2 regions of the Paenibacillus sp. WLX2291 genome follow, and region 1 is predicted to be linked to the other one. Evidence: a T-box and tRNA genes for the amino acid it is inferred to sense, from the RefSeq annotation. Region 1 holds a T-box; the other holds one or more tRNA genes.

Region 1 (3,732 bases):
ATTATTTGGTTCACAGTGTTCGTATTATGAACGATACATGCAAAAGGAATGACAATGGAATAGACGAATGTTATATCGTTGAGGAAAGGTAGACATCACGTATGAACAACAATATTTATCATCATTTTCACCCGGACGAACGTGAATTTGTAGAACGGGCGGCAGAGTGGGTAGAGAATGCAGCTCGTTATCATGAGCAAAAGTTGACTGATTTTCTCGATCCACGGCAATCGTATATACTCTCTACTCTGGTGGCACGCGAACCGGATGTGCAAGTAAGGCTAGAAGGCGGCAGTGAACATGCCGAGCGCCGACGTGCGATTATCGCACCGGATTATCTTGATTTGAGCAGTGAGGATATGCAGATGGAAGTACTGATGATCACGCCGGAAGGACAGAAATATACTGAATTGGAGCATGGCGATTACATGGGTTCCATTCTCGGTCTTGGGTTAAAAAGGGACAAGATCGGAGATATTCATGTGCTGGATGATGGCTGTCATATCGTTGTCGCATCCGAAGTATCCTCGTATCTCAATCTGCATATGAATCAAGTGCATCGTCTGCATGTGATGACGGAGCTGCTTCCGATTCATCAGCTTCGGTCTGCACAGCCAGAGCTGCAAACGATGGAGCTGTCTGTCGCTTCCCTGCGCCTCGATGGAATCGCCAGTGACGTATATCGGCTTAGCCGCAGCAAAATTCTGGTGCCGATCAAAGCAGGACGCTGCAAAGTAAACTGGAAACCCGAAGAAGATCCATCTCATCCGCTCAAAGAAGGGGATATGGTATCGGTGCAGGGATTGGGACGTTTTCGCGTGCTGGAGCTTGAGGGAATCACCAAAAAAGGTCGGTATCGCTTGAAAATTGGAAAATTTGTGTAAATGAAAAGGAGGAAAATGACGGCGGTCTGTGGAACCTATACAGTAACGACCTGTTTCAAATTCACCATGTTCCGGTGTATATACAAAAGGGTCTGACTGTCCGGGCAAAGCCGTCATTTTACATGATTTTCCGTCTATGTCATATGATGATGCCACGGCTGCAAGATCAACAAAATCGTCGCTACAACCGATATCGTGATCATGCTGCTTCTTTACGTACAAGATAGTATTCAATCGCGTCGAAATGAAGTATGATATCACTAATGAGGCAATTTAGCGGCCCGAATATTATAGGAGGTGTCTACCCATGCCATTAACCCCGCTGGATATACATAATAAGGAATTCTCGCGCAGGCTGCGTGGTTATGACGAAGATGAAGTGAATGAGTTCCTCGATCAGGTGATCAAGGATTATGAGGGGCTTATCCGCGAAAACAAGGAATTGCAAAATCAGCTGCTTGGTGTTCAGGAGCGTCTGGATCATTTTGCAAACCTGGAGGAGACACTGAGCAAAACGATCATTGTTGCCCAGGAAGCGGCGGATGAAGTGAAAAACAACGCCAAAAAAGAAGCGCAGTTGATCATCAAGGAATCCGAGAAAAATGCGGATCGCATTATCAACGAATCGCTATCCAAAGCACGCAAGGTGTCGATGGAAGTGGAGGAGCTGAAGAAGCAGGCTTCCATTTACCGTACTCGTTTCCGCACGTTGGTTGAAGCGCAGCTGGAACTTCTCGGTCAAGATGGCTGGGACGCGCTGGAGAACCAGACTCGCGAACTCGAACGTACGAGCAGCGAACGTCAAGAGCGCAATGAGCGTGACCGCGAGCAATGGAATCGCGAACGTCAAGATGAGCGTGAACCGGAAGAAAGCCGTTCCGGCGGTAGCGATCTGTATTGATAAGACGAGCCTTGGATCGTACAAATGATCAAGTTGTGACGGTAACGGACATTTGCCCGTTGTTGTGCCGAAATGGTTGACATTTGACGGACAAAGCGATATAAATATTTTATAGCTGTGACCGGATTATGTCCCGTGTCACTCCCCGCAATACATTTGCATACATTCTGTGATGGGGCCAGTACAGGTTATGATTGTTCTATAGAGAGTTGGCGGTCGGTGCAAGCCAATGAACAACGAACCATGGAAAATCTCCCCGGAGAAGCGCGGCTGAAATGAATCAGTAAGCCAAGCCGGATTGCCTGCCGTTATCAAGGCGCCGCATACATTGTGCGGGCACAAGTGTCATTTTGAATGGACATTGCATGTTATAATGAGCATGATATGGCATTCAGAATGAAACAAGGGTGGTAACGCGAGCAACCTCGTCCCTTTCCAGGGACGGGGTTTTTTTGATGTTTTGCAAGCGGGATGTTTTGAATGAAGAGAGGATGAATGAACCATGCAAAGAGTGGATGTCAAAGAAAAAGCACGGGCACGCGACCTGCGTATTCTGAATAAATGGAATGCGGAGCGCACATTCCAGCGCTCCATCGAAAATCGTCAGGACAAGCCGAACTTCGTCTTTTACGAAGGACCGCCAACAGCGAACGGTAAACCGCATATCGGTCATGTATTAGGTCGAGTGATTAAAGACTTTATCGGTCGTTACAACACGATGAAAGGCTACCGTGTCGTTCGTAAAGCTGGTTGGGATACACACGGTCTGCCGGTGGAGCTGGGTGTACAGAAGAAGCTGGGCATCTCCCACAAATGGGAGATCGAAGATTACGGTGTAGAGAAATTCATTAACGAATGTAAAGCAAGCGTATTTGAATATGAGCAGCAATGGCGCGATCTGACAGAAGCAATCGGCTATTGGACAGATATGGACAATCCGTATATCACACTGAACAATGGATATATCGAGAGCGTATGGAACATTCTGGCAACCATCCACGATAAAGGTCTGATGTACCGTGGGCACCGTGTTAGCCCGTATTGCCCGTCCTGTCAGACGACGCTCAGCTCTCACGAAGTGGCACAGGGTTACAAAGATGTCAAAGACCTGAGTGCTACTGCCAAGTTCAAGCTGCATGATAGCGGCGAATATGTACTGGCATGGACGACAACACCTTGGACATTGCCATCTCACGTAGCACTGGCAGTGAACCCGGATATGGAATATGCGCGTGTGAGTCAGAATGGCGAAGTATATATCCTTGCCAAAAATTTAGTTGAAAAAGTCATGGCTCCAATCAAAGCCGAATACGAAGTGTTGAGTACACTGCCAGGTTCCGAGCTGGTAGGCAAAACGTACGATTCGCCATTTAGCTACATCAAAGCAGAGAAAACGAATATCATCCTCGGCGCAGGCTTTGTTACTGATGCTAGCGGTACTGGTATCGTTCATATGGCTCCAGCGCATGGTGAAGATGACTATCGTGTTTGCCGCGAGAATGGAATCAGCTTCGTTAACTTGGTCGATCTGGAAGGTAAATTCGTACCGGAAGTGACCGATTTTGCTGGTCGTTTTGTCAAAGATTGCGATGTAGATATCATCAAATATCTGTCCGAGCATAATACCTTGTTCAGCAAAGAGCGCTACGAGCACAGCTATCCATTCTGCTGGCGTTGTGATACGCCGCTGTTGTACTATGCGATGGACAGCTGGTTTATCCAAACGACTGCGATCAAAGATCAGCTGATTGCTAACAATAGCGATGTAACCTGGTATCCGGGTCATGTACGCGATGGTCGTTTTGGTAAATTCCTGGAAGACCTTGTGGACTGGAATATCAGCCGTGATCGTTACTGGGGCACACCGCTGAACGTATGGGTATGTGAAGAAACGGGTGAGCAATTTGCACCGCACAGCATTGCCGAACTGCGTGAGCGTGCGATCGG
Region 2 (3,732 bases), 2.8 Mb from region 1:
CAATCAAACAAACTTTTAAATGATTTTTTAAAAAAAGTTGTTGACGAAATAATTGATAACATGATATGATCTAAGAGTTGTCACGAACGAGTGATAGCGATGTGAGGTATATTATGAAGATCCAAGTTAAACACTTGAAAAGAGAAAAACTCCTTAAAAAAAGTGCTTGACGAAAGAAACAAAACGTGATAAGATATAAAAGTTGCTGCGAGAGACATCGCGGCACACGAAAGAGCTTGATCTTTGAAAACTGAACAACGAGTGAGTGAAGAACTTAGGTTCTTCAAACAATAGAGAACAGCAATGTTCTCGCCAGCAAGAAATGAGCAAGTCAAACACTTTTATGGAGAGTTTGATCCTGGCTCAGGACGAACGCTGGCGGCGTGCCTAATACATGCAAGTCGAGCGGAATCGATGAGAAGCTTGCTTCTTTGAGATTTAGCGGCGGACGGGTGAGTAACACGTAGGCAACCTGCCCTTTAGCCTGGGATAACTACCGGAAACGGTAGCTAATACCGGATACGTTCGATGTCCGCATGGACGACGAACGAAAGACGGAGCAATCTGTCACTGAAGGATGGGCCTGCGGCGCATTAGCTAGTTGGTGGGGTAACGGCTCACCAAGGCGACGATGCGTAGCCGACCTGAGAGGGTGATCGGCCACACTGGGACTGAGACACGGCCCAGACTCCTACGGGAGGCAGCAGTAGGGAATCTTCCGCAATGGGCGAAAGCCTGACGGAGCAACGCCGCGTGAGTGATGAAGGTTTTCGGATCGTAAAGCTCTGTTGCCAGGGAAGAACGTTTTCTAGAGTAACTGCTAGAGAAGTGACGGTACCTGAGAAGAAAGCCCCGGCTAACTACGTGCCAGCAGCCGCGGTAATACGTAGGGGGCAAGCGTTGTCCGGAATTATTGGGCGTAAAGCGCGCGCAGGCGGTCATGTAAGTCTGGTGTTTAATCCCGAAGCTCAACTTCGGGTCGCATCGGAAACTGGGTGACTTGAGTGCAGAAGAGGAGAGTGGAATTCCACGTGTAGCGGTGAAATGCGTAGAGATGTGGAGGAACACCAGTGGCGAAGGCGACTCTCTGGGCTGTAACTGACGCTGAGGCGCGAAAGCGTGGGGAGCAAACAGGATTAGATACCCTGGTAGTCCACGCCGTAAACGATGAATGCTAGGTGTTAGGGGTTTCGATACCCTTGGTGCCGAAGTTAACACATTAAGCATTCCGCCTGGGGAGTACGGTCGCAAGACTGAAACTCAAAGGAATTGACGGGGACCCGCACAAGCAGTGGAGTATGTGGTTTAATTCGAAGCAACGCGAAGAACCTTACCAGGTCTTGACATCGGAATGACCGGTACAGAGATGTACCTTTTCTTCGGAACATTCCAGACAGGTGGTGCATGGTTGTCGTCAGCTCGTGTCGTGAGATGTTGGGTTAAGTCCCGCAACGAGCGCAACCCTTATGCTTAGTTGCCAGCACATGATGGTGGGCACTCTAAGCAGACTGCCGGTGACAAACCGGAGGAAGGTGGGGATGACGTCAAATCATCATGCCCCTTATGACCTGGGCTACACACGTACTACAATGGCCGGTACAACGGGAGGCGAAGCCGCGAGGTGGAGCGAATCCTAAAAAGCCGGTCTCAGTTCGGATTGCAGGCTGCAACTCGCCTGCATGAAGTCGGAATTGCTAGTAATCGCGGATCAGCATGCCGCGGTGAATACGTTCCCGGGTCTTGTACACACCGCCCGTCACACCACGAGAGTTTGCAACACCCGAAGTCGGTGGGGTAACCGCAAGGAGCCAGCCGCCGAAGGTGGGGTAGATGATTGGGGTGAAGTCGTAACAAGGTAGCCGTATCGGAAGGTGCGGCTGGATCACCTCCTTTCTATGGAGAATCGTCTTCTGCAACGAAGACATTCAAATTGAAGTCGTTGAGCAATCGACGCGGGTCACAATTGTGATCGATACTCACTTCGTTGTTCAGTTTTGAGAGGTTAATCTCTCGATGTAGATCGCGTCATCGTTTGGTGGTGATGGCGGAGGGGTTCCACACGTACCCATCCCGAACACGACCGTTAAGCCCTCCAGCGCCGATGGTACTTGGACCGCAGGGTCCTGGGAGAGTAGGACGCTGCCAAGCGATGCATCTTCATCATTTTTATTGTGGGCCCTTAGCTCAGTTGGTTAGAGCGCACCTCTGATAAGGGTGAGGTCGGTGGTTCGAGTCCACCAGGGCCCACCATTTTTTATTTCATACCCGATATGGGGCCATAGCTCAGCTGGGAGAGCGCCTGCCTTGCAAGCAGGAGGTCAGCGGTTCGATCCCGCTTGGCTCCACCAATATTATTTTGACAAGTTGATCCTTGAAAACTGGATACCGAAACGAAACATCGCGTTTTAGAAGACTGTTCTTACTGAACACTGTGCAAACAGGATCGGTAACGAAGAGTAATGAATAGGTTCTTCTTTTGATAAGAAGACCACCAACTAGGTTAAGCTAGTAAGAGCACACGGTGGATGCCTAGGCGCTAGGAGCCGACGAAGGACGTGGCGAACAACGATAAGGCCTCGGGGAGCTGTAAGCAAGCTTTGATCCGGGGATGTCCGAATGGGGAAACCTCACTGGATTCATCTCCAGTGACTCACATCTGAATACATAGGATGTGCAGAGGCAGACGAGGGGAACTGAAACATCTAAGTACCCTCAGGAAGAGAAAACAAGAGTGATTCCGTCAGTAGCGGCGAGCGAACGCGGAACAGCCTAAACCAAGAAGCTTGCTTCTTGGGGTTGTGGGACGTCTCTTTGGAGTGACAAAGGAATATGGTAGATGAAGAGGTCTGGAACGGCCCGCCGTAGAAGGTGAAAGCCCTGTAGTTGAAAGTGTGTTCCCTCCGAGACGGATCCCGAGTAGTGCGGGGCACGTGAAACCCCGTATGAATCTGCCAGGACCATCTGGTAAGGCTAAATACTCCCTAGCGACCGATAGTGAAGCAGTACCGTGAGGGAAAGGTGAAAAGGACCCCGGAAGGGGAGTGAAATAGAACCTGAAACCGTGTGCTTACAACAAGTCAGACCCGTTTTAGGGGTGATGGCGTGCCTTTTGTAGAATGAACCGGCGAGTTACGTTCCCGTGCAAGGTTAAGGTGAGAAGCCGGAGCCGCAGCGAAAGCGAGTCTGAATAGGGCGACTGTAGTACGTGGACGTAGACCCGAAACCGGGTGATCTACCCCTGTCCAGGATGAAGGTACGGTAACACGTACTGGAGGTCCGAACCCACGCACGTTGAAAAGTGCGGGGATGAGGTGGGGGTAGCGGAGAAATTCCAATCGAACCCGGAGATAGCTGGTTCTCCCCGAAATAGCTTTAGGGCTAGCCTCGGAAGATGAGTCGCGGAGGTAGAGCACTGATTGGATGCGGGGCCCGCAAGGGTTACCAAGTTCAGTCAAACTCCGAATGCCGCAGACTTTATTCCGGGAGTCAGACAGTGGGTGCTAAGGTCCATTGTCGAAAGGGAAACAGCCCAGACCATCAGCTAAGGTCCCGAAGTGTGTGTTAAGTGGGAAAGGATGTGGAGTTGCCCAGACAACCAGGATGTTGGCTTAGAAGCAGCCACCATTGAAAGAGTGCGTAATAGCTCACTGGTCGAGTGACTCTGCGCCGAAAATGTAACGGGGCTAAACACACCACCGAAGCTATGGCTTGATACATTCGTATCAGGGGTAG

The links. A T-box is a leader RNA that pairs with one kind of tRNA and senses whether it is charged. The one in region 1 lies ahead of ileS (isoleucine--tRNA ligase), so its partner is inferred to be a tRNA-Ile.
Region 2: it has a tRNA-Ile gene. The T-box ahead of ileS (isoleucine--tRNA ligase) is inferred to sense a tRNA for this amino acid. The anticodon was not compared.

What each region holds. Positions count from the first base shown of each region.
Region 1 is NZ_CP176755.1:3,806,104-3,809,835, reverse strand. It holds gene ACDE64_RS16295 (RNA-binding protein) at 102-884, shown strand; gene ACDE64_RS16290 (DivIVA domain-containing protein) at 1,192-1,785, shown strand; T-box leader at 1,946-2,221, shown strand; gene ileS (isoleucine--tRNA ligase) at 2,288-3,732, shown strand, end outside.
Region 2 is NZ_CP176755.1:960,907-964,638, forward strand. It holds rRNA gene ACDE64_RS04175 (16S ribosomal RNA) at 341-1,893, shown strand; rRNA gene rrf (5S ribosomal RNA) at 2,032-2,148, shown strand; tRNA gene ACDE64_RS04185 (tRNA-Ile) at 2,174-2,250, shown strand; tRNA gene ACDE64_RS04190 (tRNA-Ala) at 2,273-2,348, shown strand; rRNA gene ACDE64_RS04195 (23S ribosomal RNA) at 2,499-3,732, shown strand, end outside.